Regions from separate parts of the Neobacillus sp. B24 genome, predicted to be linked through region 1. Evidence: a T-box and tRNA genes for the amino acid it is inferred to sense, from the RefSeq annotation. Region 1 holds a T-box; the other holds one or more tRNA genes.

Region 1 (6,799 bases):
AATAAAACTGCTTGGCAGCCAGGCCAGCAAAATCATCGCAACTAATATAAGGAGTGTCCCCGGCAGGAATACTGCCTGATGCCCTTTGCGATCATACAATTGGCCGGCAAATGCCCTGGTCACCATTAAGGCAATGGCATAAAACAAGAAATACCACTGGATGCCCTCAATATGCTTTTGGGCTGTATACAAAGGAAGAAACGATGCGATTCCTCCAAATGTGACCGTAATAAAGAATAACAATATGGAAGGCTTCAAGGCTGTTTTTTCGAAAAAATCAAGCTTCGCTTTTGTTTTGACTGGCTTTGGTTCCGGCTTTTTGTAGCTGATGCTCAGCGACAATAGTAAAGCAGCGAATCCTAACCCCGCACAAATAAGAAAGAATACTTCAAAGGACAACTTCCCTGCGAAAATCAATCCAAGCGATGGCCCCAACGCCAACGCCACATTTCCGGATAGTCCGTAATAGCCCATGCCCTCGCCGCGTCTGGTGGCGGGAATTAAATCGGTGGCAATCGTACCAGATGCCGTGGTGGAAAAGCCCCAGCCGACACCTTGAACAACGCGCATCAGAAACAATAACGCGATACTGCCCATAAAGCCAAATGAGCCAACCGAAACGACGAAAATGGCTAAACCGACGATATAAACCAAACCTCTGCCCCTTGTTTCCAGCGCGCCGCCAGCATATGGCCGAAGCAGCAATGCTGAAAAAGTAAAAATCCCAATGACAAGTCCGATTAGCTGGTCATTGCCGCCAAGTTCCTCGACATACAAGGGAATAGTCGGGAGCGTCATTTGAAATCCAAGAAATATGAAAAAGTTAGCAAAACAAATGAGAATGAAATCCCTTGTCCAAATTTTTTCTTTCGGCCTTTCTAGCTGTTTATCCATAAAAAATATTGACTTCCTCTCTTTTCTTCTATTTAGCCCATCATCCTTTTAGAAAAATGAAAGACCGCTTCTGCGCCACGGCAGAAACGATCTTTTTATAACAAGTTATTTTGTGACAACTGTTTGAAGCACACGCTTCATCGCCTGAATTTGTCCCAGGTGCATGGCTTCATGGAAAATTGCAAAGTTTGCTAGCTCACCGTAGGTTTCTTGGCCAAGAAATGGTGCTTTCAGCTTTTCGCTAAAGCTTTCAGGCGGAATTTCTTTGATTCTGTTCATTTGCTGAACCAATTGCGCTGATAGTTCCTGTACTGACGGAACTTCCCCTTGCCAATCTGCTGGCTTTGTTCCGTTGCCGAATAGTTCCAAGTAGTTCGCAGGTAAATGTGCCGATTTTTTCGGATATCCAAACATAAACTGTTCAGCCACTGTTAATACGTGGCCAATATGCCAATGCAGTGTGTTGTTGAACCCTTCAGGTTGAATATCGACAATACTTTCGTCGATTGCACCCACATTTTTTAACAAGTAATTTCTTGCTACCTCATATTGCTTGAAAATTAACTTGCTCATTCTATCCCTGCCTCTCCCATTGATAACTCTATCTTATACCACTTTCATCCATTTTTTAAATAAAATGCCTTACATCTCCTCAGGAGCTTTAATTCCCAAGAGACGCAAACCTTCTTTAAGGATGACAGTAACACTATAGACTAGGGCAAGACGAGCATCGCGCTCCTCGCTCTCTTCAAGCACTTTTACCTCGGCATAGTATTTATTGAAGGCTTGAGCAAGGTCAACAATGTATTTTGCCACTTGAGATGGGTCGTAATTGACGCAAGCACGTTTAATCGCGTTGGAGAACTCCATCATCATGCTGACGACCTTCCATTCCTTTTCCCACGTTGATTGGAATGCAGGAATTTCTGCATCGGCCTGCCAATTGCCTTTTCGTAAAATCGAGCAGGCTCGCGCAAACGTATATTGAACGTATGGGCCTGTTTCGCCTTCAAAGCGAAGCATCTCCTCCAACGAAAACTCGATATCATTCATCCGGTTATTTTTCAAATCGTGGAAAATGACCGCACCAACTCCGACCTGTTCCGCCACTTCATCCTTATTTTCAAGGCTTGGGTTCTTCTCTTCAATATTATGACGAGCCATGGCGATTGATTCATTTAAAACTTCCTCGAGCAGGACAACCTTTCCTTTACGAGTCGACATTTTCTTGCCGTCTTTTAGCATCATTCCGAATGGGATGTGAACCATTTTATCGGCCCAATCATAGCCAGCTTTCTTCAACACAGCGATTAACTGTTTAAAGTGCAGGCTTTGCTCGTGGCCCACCACATATAACGATTGAACAAAGTTGTAGTTTTCTTTACGGTATATCGCTGCCGCTAAATCACGTGTTGCATAAAGCGTCGCCCCGTCCGATTTTTTAATCAGGCATGGCGGCAATTCTTCATCTGGCAGTTCAACTACCATCGCTTGGTCAGATTCCACCAGCAGCCCTTTTTCTTCCAGCATCTTCACAACAGGCTCCATTTTATCATTGTAAAAAGCTTCGCCAGCAAACGAGTCAAACTCCACGTTCATTAACTCATAGATTCTTGCAAATTCTTTCAATGACTCATCACGGAACCATTGCCACAGGCTTTGTGCTTCCTCATCGCCATCCTCAAGCTTTTTGAACCAAGCACGGCCTTCATCCTCCAGTGACGGATTCGTTTCGGCTTCCGCATGGAACTTTACATATAGCGCCAATAACTCTTTAATTGGATTTTGTTTTACCTGTTCCTCATCGCCCCAGTGCTTATAGGCGGAAATCAGTTTGCCGAACTGGGTGCCCCAGTCGCCCAGATGGTTAATCTTGATTGGCTTATAGCCGCATTTCTCCACAATCAGGGCAATCGAATTACCGATAACTGTCGAACGCAAGTGCCCCATCGAAAATGGCTTGGCAATATTCGGCGATGACATATCGATTGTGACATTGCCGCCTTCCCCAAAGTTCATGGAGCCAAAATTGCCTTTTTGCGTGATTACCTCACTGACCACCTGCTGTGCAACCTTCTGTTTATTTAAAAAGACATTCAGATAAGCGCCGACCACTTCTACCTTTTCGAACGTTGGTGATTGTATTTTTTCACTCAATTCTTGCGCAATTAAATTTGGCGCCTTGCGCTTTAATTTAGCCAGTGAAAAACAAGGAAACGCTAGGTCTCCGTGCGAAGCGTTTTTTGGTTTTTCAATTAACATTTCGAGATCGCTTGCAGCCATCTCGCCTTCCAAAGCTGAATGCAGTACTTCTGCAAGCTCCTTTTTAAAATTCATGATTTAGTCCTCCTTTTTCTACACAAAAAACCCCCGCCTCTAATAAAAGAGACGAGAGTTGTAATTCCCGCGGTACCACTCTAATTGTTCAAATTGAACCAGCTTTATCCCTTGTAACGGCGGGTATCCCGGCAGCCCCTACTAAAGTTCAGGTCTGCATCTCCAAAGTGCGCTTCATTATCTGCTCCGTATCAGGCTTCCACCACCCCTGACTCGCTTTAGACTTTACAGGTAACTACTCTCTTTTTCATTGATTTTTTGATTTGATTATCAGTTATTATACTGGAACTAATAAGAATAATCCAGTCTGGCTGATGAATTTTTTCCTATAAGGAAATCCTAACGTAATAAAGGAGGGAATGCAAATGGCCAGAAGAAATAAAATCCTTGTTCCCGAAGCCCGTCGGGGATTGGACCAATTAAAGGCAAAGGTTGTTCAGTCACAAAATCCTGATAATGCCAAGTTTGAGGCCGCTGAGGAGGTCGGTGTGCCTTTGAAAAAAGGCTACAACGGCCAGCTTACCTCAGAGCAAGCCGGAAAAGTCGGCGGCAGACTCGGTGGCAGTATGGTCCGCGAACTTGTCAAAATGGCACAGGAAAATTTAGCAAAACGGCAATAACGGACACACATGGACAAATGGCTCATATACAAAAAGACTTGTGTGCTTCCTTTACACAAGTCTTTTTTCACTAGTTTCACCCTGAAGACCTTTCAGCAAAAACACCTTCATGATATTTGCAATTTTATCAGAGCTAAGTGGGTCATGGTGTTTTTCCCAATCCGATAAGAGGGCAATATACATTTTAAGAAGCAAAAAGCTGGTAATCTCCGTATCAACTGTGGGAATCAACCCTTTTGTTACCGCTGTTTCAATTTTTACCTTTAAATAATCAATGATTTCATTTTCAACATGCTGCAGCATTTCCGATACTGCCAACGTTCCCATATCTGCTTCCTCTTGAACAAGCTTAATCATAAGCTGGTGCTGGGTGCGAAATTCCAATATCCGATAAAGAGCGCGGTGAACATTTTCGGTAAATGGCTTGCCAGGTTCAATCACCGCCTCGGCCTCAGCAATCATTTCTTTTACCAAAGATGAAATAATCTCTTCGAATAATTCCTCTTTGTTTTTAAAAAATGTGTAAATCGTCCCTTTGCCAACATTGGCGAGCTTAGCCACCTGATCCATCGTTGTTGCTTTATAGCCAAATAATGAAAATGACTTCGTTGCCGCTTCAACAATCATCTTTCTTCTATCGGGTGCCATCATTACGCCCCTCCCTTATGACTAATTTAGTATTTCGGTCAATTATTTATTTTTACTTTACCATAGCTTGATGGCGGTTTCAATTTATCGGTAAGGATTTTGGAGTTTCGTCAAGAATATTTACTTTCCCTGAAAAACCTCATTGGAGGCATCCCCTCCAATCCATGTATATACCACACTTGATTTGGAAAAATATTCACAGGATATGCGGGGTGGATTCGGGATGTTTACTTTCAAGAAGAAAAAATCAGAACATAAAAAAACATTGTCTGCGGTGCCAATTAATGAAGAGCTGAGTTCCGACATAACTAAAAGTGAAAAAATCCTTAGGCAACTCTTTCATAATTGCGCGGATTTTATCGTTCGGCCTATTCAGATTAACGGGCAGCCCAAAATTTTAATGTTTTATTTGGAAGGATTATTGGATACGAAGAACCTTGAAATTGTCTTGTTAAAGCCATTGTTCTTTCAAGGATTGCCGAATGGGTTGGGGGAGATTTCTTCCCTCAAACAAATCATGGAACAAAGACTCATTCCGGGAACATCAATGCAGACAGTGTCAGAGCTTAAAAAACTTGTAGAAGGTGTATTAAAAGGCGAACTAGGCATCCTTATTGACGGTGAAACAAATGCTTTACTTGCAGATTTTAAAGGAATGGAACAAAGGAACGTCGAGGAACCGGCAACCGAGGTGACAATCCGTGGTCCGCGTGATGGTTTTAACGAATCCATAAAAATCAATACCTCTTTATTAAGAAGAAGAATCCGCAGTACTAGGCTAAAATTAGAGCCTATTATAATTGGGGAGCTTTCACGGACAGATGTAGCAATCGTCTATATCGAAGGGATTGCCCAAGAATCATTGCTAAAAGAGGTACGCTCCCGGCTTAGCCGAATTGAAATAGACGGGATTCTCGAATCTGAATACATTGAGGAATTTATTGAGGATGCTCCGTACTCTCCCTTTCCGCAAATACAGAACACCGAGCGGCCAGATATCGTCACGGCAAATTTACTCGAGGGAAAAGTTGCCATTCTTGTTGATAATACACCATTTGCCCTCATCGTCCCGATGACTTTTTGGAGTGGATTGCAGTCGGTGGAGGATTACTATGAACGGTTTTGGTATACCTCTTTCATTCGATTAGTCCGCTATGTTTTATTTAATACTGCCATGTATTTACCATCTATTTATGTTGCTTTGACTACTTATCATCCAAAGCTTATTCCAACTACACTCTTGATTAGCATCGCAGCCGCACGAGAAGGTGTCCCGTTTCCGGCCATCATTGAAGCACTGATCATGGAGTTTGTTTTTGAGGGGCTGCGCGAAGCTGGAATTCGTCTGCCCAAAGCCGTCGGTTCTGCCGTCAGTATTGTCGGAGCCCTGGTGATTGGTCAAGCGGCTGTCCAGGCTGGGATTGTTTCCGCACCAATGGTTATTGTCGTCGCTACGACGGGTATTGCATCCTTTGCAATCCCCAGATACAACCTTGGAACAGCGCTAAGGCTTGTCCGATTTCCGATGTTACTTTTGGCCGGAGTATTTGGTCTATATGGTATTTGCATCGGTTTTATTGCGTTGACGATTCACCTTGTGAATCTAAGGTCCTTTGGTGTTCCCTACTTTACACCAGTTGCTCCGCAAATTCCTAGTGACCTAAAGGATGTGTTATTCCGTGCACCTAGGTGGGCCAATAAGTACGGTCCCCTATTTACATTTGGCAGGAATAAGCAGCGTGTTGAAGGTGGACAGATGCCAAGCCCGAATAATGGAGGAACTGACCAATGAAAAAGGTATTTTCGCTTCTATTTTGTTTCGTTTTCCTCACTGGCTGCTGGGACCGCAAAGAATTAAATGATCGGGCAATATGGCTCGCCACAGGCTGGGACGTGGCCGAGGATGGAAAAATAGAAATAAGCGGCCAAGTTGTCATTCCTGCAAATGTACAAACCCAGGGAGGCGGCGGCGGAGCAACTGGCCAAGGATATTTCACTATTTCAGCTAAAGGAAAAAATGTTAGGGACGCCTTGCAAAATATGCAGGCTAAGCTTCCGCGCGAAGCTTTTTTTGGCCACCGCCGCGTGATTTTCCTCGGCGAAGAATTTGCAAGGCGTGGCGTTAAAGACAAACTTGATATTAACGGCCGTTCCTCCGACGTTAGTCTTCGCACAGATATATTTGTAATAAAAGGCGGTACTGCCAAGGATATCATGACCTTAGCCAACCCATTAGAAAAGTCACCTGTAATCGCTACACTAAAGGAACATCAGCAGAGCGGCGGCAGGGGAGATACGTC
Region 2 (6,799 bases), 1.3 Mb from region 1:
GGCTTAATGGAAGAAGCACAATAAATTCTGTGTGCCTGCCATATTTTTTTAAAACTACATCGAAAATAAGAATTGGAAGAAATACTATGAACATACATCCTAAATTTAATTTTTGGAGGAATATAAAATGAATCAACTGAAGGGCATACATCATGTAACAGCTATTACAAGCAGTGCAGAAAAGAACTATGAATTTTTCACTTATGTTTTAGGGATGCGTTTAGTTAAAAAAACAGTCAATCAAGATGATATTCAAACCTACCACCTTTTTTTTGCAGATGATAAAGGCAGCGCAGGTACAGACATGACTTTCTTTGATTTCCCTGGCATTCCGAAGGGTGTACACGGGACAAACGAAATTTCAAAGACATCTTTCCGTGTGCCAAGTGATGCTGCATTAGACTATTGGGTAAAACGTTTTGATCGTTTAGAAGTCAAACATACGGGGATCAAAGAACAATTTGGAAAGAAAACTCTTTCTTTTGTTGATTTTGATGATCAACAATACCAATTGATTTCAGATGAGGTCAATAAAGGAATAGAATCGGGTACACCTTGGCAAAAGGGGCCAATTCCACTTCAATTTGCCATTACTGGTTTAGGGCCCGTCTTTGTGCGAATTGCAAACTTCGATTACTTTAAAGAAATGCTGGAAAAAGTCCTACTGTTTAAAGAGACTGCTCAAGAAGGGTCATTCCATTTGTTTGAAGTAGGTGAAGGCGGCAATGGTGCCTCGGTTATTGTGGAATATAATGCGGTTCTTCCTGATGCCCGACAAGGATATGGAACGGTGCACCATGCGGCATTTCGAGTGGAGGATCGCTCTGTATTAGAAGAATGGATTGAACGGATGAGCAGTTTTGGATTCCATACATCTGGTTATGTCAATCGTCACTTCTTCGAGTCCTTGTACGCAAGAGTTGCTCCACAAATATTATTTGAGTTTGCCACAGATGGTCCTGGTTTCATGGGAGATGAACCTTATGAAACGCTAGGGGAAAAATTATCATTACCTCCATTTCTAGAGCCTAAGCGCGCAGAAATAGAAAAATACGTTCGCCCAATTGATACAGTGAGAAGTACAAAGGAATTCATTAAAGAATAAAACAAACCTGACTTAAATAAAGACGATCATTCTACGCTGAGGAATGATCGTCTTTCATTTTTTTAATTTTGAATAAATCAGTTGTTTAAGTTCGGTGATGACATTTTGAAAGGGATAGTGTTGTAGAAGCATAGCATGATGGAGCGAACTGCCATCAATGACGCCCCAGAAGATGAGAGAAAGTTCTTCCGGATTGCCTTTGCTCATTTTAGAATGGTTTACGATATCCTCCATTGTAGCGACTTGAAAGCCTTTTTGGGCAAAACATTCAAAAGCACTTTTTAGTATCAAGGCTTTTTAATTTTTTTTATAATTCTCAGAGACGATTGGCAATGATGCACCCCCTCAGATATTAATACTCATTCAAAATATTATATAAAAAGGTGTGATATGGCAATTAAATGAATAAGGTACTGCGAGCAGGTTGTTTTTTTTTGAGTTGGGAAAAATAAGAACCCTAAACTTTTTGATTTAGGATTCTGAGATACAAACATAATATATTTCACCCTTTCATTCGCTCGGGCAAATTTTGAATCGATTGAACCACTAAATCGAGCTTGGATTCAATCCGGTAAAGCAGATAAAGGGTCACGACGATGGGAAAGCCTACCTCGCTGACGAGTGGGATGAGTTGGTCCACGAATGTTTACTCCTTCCTTGAAAATTTATTAAAAAGGCCGGGTTCATTGACTGAATCCGGCCTCCGTTTCATTAAACAATCTCATATTCAACGATGTTGCGATCGACGACGCGAGCGCCTTTAGCCTCAACGTAGCGGCCGCTCGCTGATGTGAAGACATCTGCCGCGATGATTTGTTCCATTGCCTGCTTTACTGCTGCTTCGTCAATGGGTTCCTTTGGATTATCCAAGGAAAGGCGGGCTGTCTTGCCGAGCTCCGTGACAAACTGTAATTCTAGTGTTTTTGCCATTGTTTTCACCTCCTTTTCGATTCTTGCACCATCAGATCAGAGTACGGGGTGCACTAATGTTTACTTAAAGGATTAAGCAGTGACTATGGTGTTGTCGCTACGCTCCACTGTGTTTAGTGGATCATTGCATAATGTAGAAATCGCCATCGATGCTTGGAATAATTGATCCCCCGTAACTTCCTTTCTCACGTTACTAAACGTTTTAGACTTGTAGATTGTTTTACCCAAATCATCAAGGCCTACCTCAAACATCAAACGAAGCTTCGTGCCTTCCAAAATTGATTGTGCCATTGTTTCTCACCTCCTTTCACCCTCTATATACCGTTCTAAGGGTGAAAAGGACAGGGGGGGAGGAAATTTTTTAAAAAGCATTTAGGACACATCTGGATTGGCTTGAGTTACATTAGTACATTTACCGATACGTCGACGAACCGTGATACAACCCGTCGACAAAAAGAAAAATAAAAAGAAAATAAAAAAGAAAAATAACAACAATGGAAAGCATTTCAGCCAAGTAAATGCTTTTTTTGTTGAAACAGGGCAACAGGATTGGAAAAAAATACTCTTGGCTAACGACTCAAAACGTGATATTATTTTAAAGCTGACTCATGTGGAGAGCTGTCCGAGTGGCCGAAGGAGCACGATTGGAAATCGTGTATACGTTAATCGCGTATCAAGGGTTCAAATCCCTTGCTCTCCGCCATATGATAGTTTCATATATTCATCTTGGTCGAGCAGTTAGGACTTTTGGTTATAACATATTGGAGGATTAGCTCAGCTGGGAGAGCATCTGCCTTACAAGCAGAGGGTCGGCGGTTCGATCCCGTCATCCTCCACCATTAAATGCGCCCGTAGCTCAATTGGATAGAGCGTCTGACTACGGATCAGAAGGTTATGGGTTCGACTCCTGTCGGGCGCGCCATATATGTTCGGGAAGTAGCTCAGCTTGGTAGAGCACTTGGTTTGGGACCAAGGGGTCGCAGGTTCGAATCCTGTCTTCCCGACCAGTAAAATCACTGCCATCTTTACACTTTGCCGGTGTGGCGGAATTGGCAGACGCGCACGACTCAAAATCGTGTTCCGTAAGGAGTGTCGGTTCGACCCCGACCACCGGTATCATTTAAGACCAGAAAGCCAAAAAGGTCAATGCTCTGAAGCAATTCGAGCGTTGACCTTTTTTCATTTTAATAGACGAATACGATACTCTAATCGTGTAGACAACTATTTACGGTTATTAAGAAACAGAAGCCTTTGGTACAGCCTTAGATTCCTTTAAGAAAATCCAAGAGAAAACAATAAATGTGATAAAGGCAAAGACTCCATTATATAAAAATACTTGACGCATTCCGAGATAGTCACTAGCAACACCGCCAGCAATACTACCGATGATTCTAGCAAGTCCCAAACTAATTAAACCGTTAATTGTCTGTCCAGATGCCTTTAATTCCTTAGGCACTTCTTGATTAATAAAAATAGCCAGTGTTACGGATAATACGATAAAAATTACGCCATGGAACAATTGCATCGGCAGTACCATGAATGGATTATGTACCCAGTAAAGGAGCAGCCAGCGAATGCCCGCGAAGAATGCAGCTCCTAATAACACCACTGGAATACCAAATCATTGGGTAATTTTATGACCAAAAAGCAAGAATGGTATCTCACTTATTGCCGAAACAAGCATGGACCAGCCGAGCAAACTGTTATCTGCGCCTAATTGTTTGTATAAATAGGGAAAAAAGCGTAATAATAGCCAAGAGTCACCTGTATCATAAAATTAATCGTGATATACAGTAGCAGCTTTCGGTTTTTTAATAGTACTAGCAAAGAAACTTTGTTTTTACTAGTCTGGTGCCCCTTTATTTTAGGGAGTTTGGTACAAATTAAAAGTGTCAGAAGCATAATAACTGTAAATACAATAAAAATACTGTTTATATTTCTGCTTGCAATAATACCAAAAACAACAGACATCACGGCATATCCAATTGTTCCTGCCAATCGAATTGGGCCAAAATTCCATTTGGTTTTAGACAGATGTTCCAGGGTGATGGCATCGCTAATCGGGTTGATCGATGACTGAAAAAATGCAGTCAAGCATATTATGATCAATAAATAAAAATATTGATCAGATAGTGGAAATAACAATACCGAAATAGCACTTCCCAGGGTCAGCAATTGCAGGACTTTGTTTTTACTTTCTGACCGATCTCCGATGGTGCCCCAAATAGGTTGAGCAAGAATCGCAATTAAGGGGCCAAAGCTTAAAAGGGTAGCAATCGACGTCTGGCTTAATCCGATATCTTTTAAATAAACGGGCATAAATGTTCCATAAACGGCATTTCCCATATAGGAGATTGCGTACAAACCAAGAAATAATAGATACATATACGAAGATTTTTCTGCCATGACTTCACCTCAGGTGCCTTGTTTTAAAGTTAATTTTACATGGAAACTAGCAATTATTCTATGTGTTAATGAGTATAGGATGTAATTATCGTTTGAAAAAAGGGCGAATTTGACAATATACTGCAGGTTCGATATATTTTTCTTAGGTTAATAGGAAGATGAAGGATCGGAGGCTCACACAATTTTTTACGGCAATTGGGTGGGTCTCCTTTTTCTTTATAAGGAGAGATAATCGATGATGCAAACAGAATTTTCCTATCAAGGTAGTGATGGACTGGAAATTTATGCAGTGAAGTGGGGGGGAGAGAGCTCGGAAAAACCGAGAGCGATTGTTCAAATCTCCCACGGAATGGCAGAGCATGTAAAGCGGTATGATTCTTTTGCAAGAGTGCTAGTTTCACAAAATATATTTGTCTATGGAAATGACCATCGCGGCCATGGGATGACAGGGTCTAAGACAAACAGCATCGGGTATTTTGCCGATGAGGAAGGGTTTGAAAGGGTCGTGAACGATATGGAAGCGCTAACTTCCATCATTGAAAAAGAATATCCCGGCGTGCCGATCTTTTTATTCGGCCATAGTATGGGTTCGTTTTTATCGAGGCGGTACATTCAACTTTACGGAAACAGGCTTGCTGGCGTTATTCTTAGCGGTACAGGCGGGGATCCTGGAATCATAGGGAAAATCGGCAAGATGATAGCAGCGCGTGAGAAGAAAAAGAAGGGCAGCAGAACGCCGAGTCCATTAATGAACAAACTCACCTTTGGCAGCTATAATAAAGCGTTTAAACCAACCCGGACAGATTTCGATTGGCTCAGCAGAGATGAACAGGAAGTAGATATGTATATAGCTGATCCTTTATGCGGTGGTGTTTTTACTGCCGGATTTTACTATGACCTGCTCGAGGGTCTTGAAACGGTAAATAAACCTGAAAATATTATGGCGACACCGGCCAGTCTGCCGATTTTTCTCATTTCTGGCAGCAAGGATCCCGTTGGGGGAGACACGAAAGGGGTCCTTAAGTCCTTCCAGGCGTATAAGGCGGAAGGGATGCAAAATGTTACGTATAAATTTTATGAGGGTGCCCGCCATGAATTGCTGAATGAAACAAACAGGGAAGAAGTCCAAGACGATGTTATTCATTGGATTGATACCCATTTGAGATCAATAGGGTGACTGGGCACCATCCAAATCCATGTTAACTTTTATGGGGAACAAAAAGGCAAGCAACCTGGAAAGATTGCTTGCCTTTTGCTGATTTATTTCTGATTTCCGGTAGTTCCGTTGTTGCCATTGCTGCCGACTTTTACAGTGTTGGAGGATTTGTTACCCGCATTGTCAACGGCAATAACTTCGACCGTTTGGCCATTTTTTACTGGCTGGTCTAGAACGAAGGAAGTTTCACCCTTTACATATGGTTCTTCTGAAACACGTTCACCATCAACCTCAACATACCAGTAAGCCACACCACTTGTTTTATCCGAAACATCCACAGACACTGTTTTGCTGTCTGTGCCTAAGGTTGTTTTAAGTTTAGGAGATGTTACGTCAAGTTTTACTGGCAATGTAACGATTTGTGGTTTAGCACCTTCATAGTCAAGAGTTGCTGCTACCTGCAAGTAATATTGGCCTTCAGGAGCTCTCTTACCGTTAAGCATTGTACCATCCCAAGTCCAGTCAGAGAATAGGTAGTACATTGCGCCTCTTCCGCCATCATAGTAGTTTTTAGGTACTTCTACTTCTGAGGCAATTTCTTTTACTACCTTGCCATCAGTATTCACAACATTTAAATTAAATTTCTTTGCATTGCGAAGGAGAGATAAAATGTAAGTTGCCTCATCATTTGTCCCGTCACCATTTGGTGAAATGGCAATAAGATTTGGATTCAGGTTACCAGTTGCTTGATCAAATCCCAAGAAATCGTAGCTGCCGCCGCCAACAGGCGTTACAACTCCTGTGTATCCGTAGTAAGACATTGGATCCCAAGCAGGGGTGTCTACAATTGGTGCCGCATTCCAATCACCTTTAAAGCCAGCGTAAGGGACAACTAAGTCCGGATTTGAATCCGTTGGGTCCGTTAGTTTTACAAAACCTTCTAACCAATAACCATTCGTGAAATAGGATTTTAAATCTGCATCCCAGTCGCTAACATCAACAGTGACGTCAAATGATTTTGTTCCCTTTGCAGGTACTTCGATTGTACTGGTTGTCTTACCATTAACAGTTGCAACCTGCCCTAAATCAATTGCACCGAACATGTTAGGTGCTGAAACAAACACGCCACCGCCGTTAATAGGAGAATCTGTTTGTGCACTTGCATTGACATCATATGTTACAGCATTGTCAGAGTAGTTTTC

What was found. The T-box of region 1 lies ahead of argS (arginine--tRNA ligase). A T-box ahead of a tRNA ligase gene usually reads a tRNA of that ligase, here a tRNA-Arg.
Region 2: it has a tRNA-Arg gene. The T-box ahead of argS (arginine--tRNA ligase) is inferred to sense a tRNA for this amino acid. The anticodon was not compared.

The regions. Positions count from the first base shown of each region.
Region 1 covers NZ_AP035777.1:250,784-257,582, reverse strand. The annotation lists gene ACZ43M_RS01370 (MFS transporter) at 1-894, opposite strand, end outside; gene ACZ43M_RS01365 (DinB family protein) at 1,000-1,467, opposite strand; gene argS (arginine--tRNA ligase) at 1,537-3,231, opposite strand; T-box leader at 3,276-3,491, opposite strand; gene ACZ43M_RS01355 (small, acid-soluble spore protein, alpha/beta type) at 3,597-3,851, shown strand; gene ACZ43M_RS01350 (TetR/AcrR family transcriptional regulator) at 3,903-4,499, opposite strand; gene ACZ43M_RS01345 (spore germination protein) at 4,723-6,291, shown strand; gene ACZ43M_RS01340 (Ger(x)C family spore germination protein) at 6,288-6,799, shown strand, end outside.
Region 2 covers NZ_AP035777.1:1,533,654-1,540,452, forward strand. The annotation lists gene spxA (transcriptional regulator SpxA) at 1-24, shown strand, start outside; gene ACZ43M_RS07650 (ring-cleaving dioxygenase) at 128-1,105, shown strand; gene ACZ43M_RS07655 (helix-turn-helix domain-containing protein) at 1,160-1,396, opposite strand; gene ACZ43M_RS07660 (YvrJ family protein) at 1,608-1,745, opposite strand; gene ACZ43M_RS07665 (DUF2922 domain-containing protein) at 1,817-2,035, opposite strand; gene ACZ43M_RS07670 (DUF1659 domain-containing protein) at 2,108-2,326, opposite strand; tRNA gene ACZ43M_RS07675 (tRNA-Ser) at 2,648-2,738, shown strand; tRNA gene ACZ43M_RS07680 (tRNA-Val) at 2,799-2,874, shown strand; tRNA gene ACZ43M_RS07685 (tRNA-Arg) at 2,881-2,957, shown strand; tRNA gene ACZ43M_RS07690 (tRNA-Pro) at 2,966-3,042, shown strand; tRNA gene ACZ43M_RS07695 (tRNA-Leu) at 3,070-3,151, shown strand; gene ACZ43M_RS07700 (MFS transporter) at 3,270-3,641, opposite strand; gene ACZ43M_RS07705 (MFS transporter) at 3,749-4,441, opposite strand; gene ACZ43M_RS07710 (alpha/beta hydrolase) at 4,677-5,618, shown strand; gene ACZ43M_RS07715 (S8 family serine peptidase) at 5,702-6,799, opposite strand, start outside.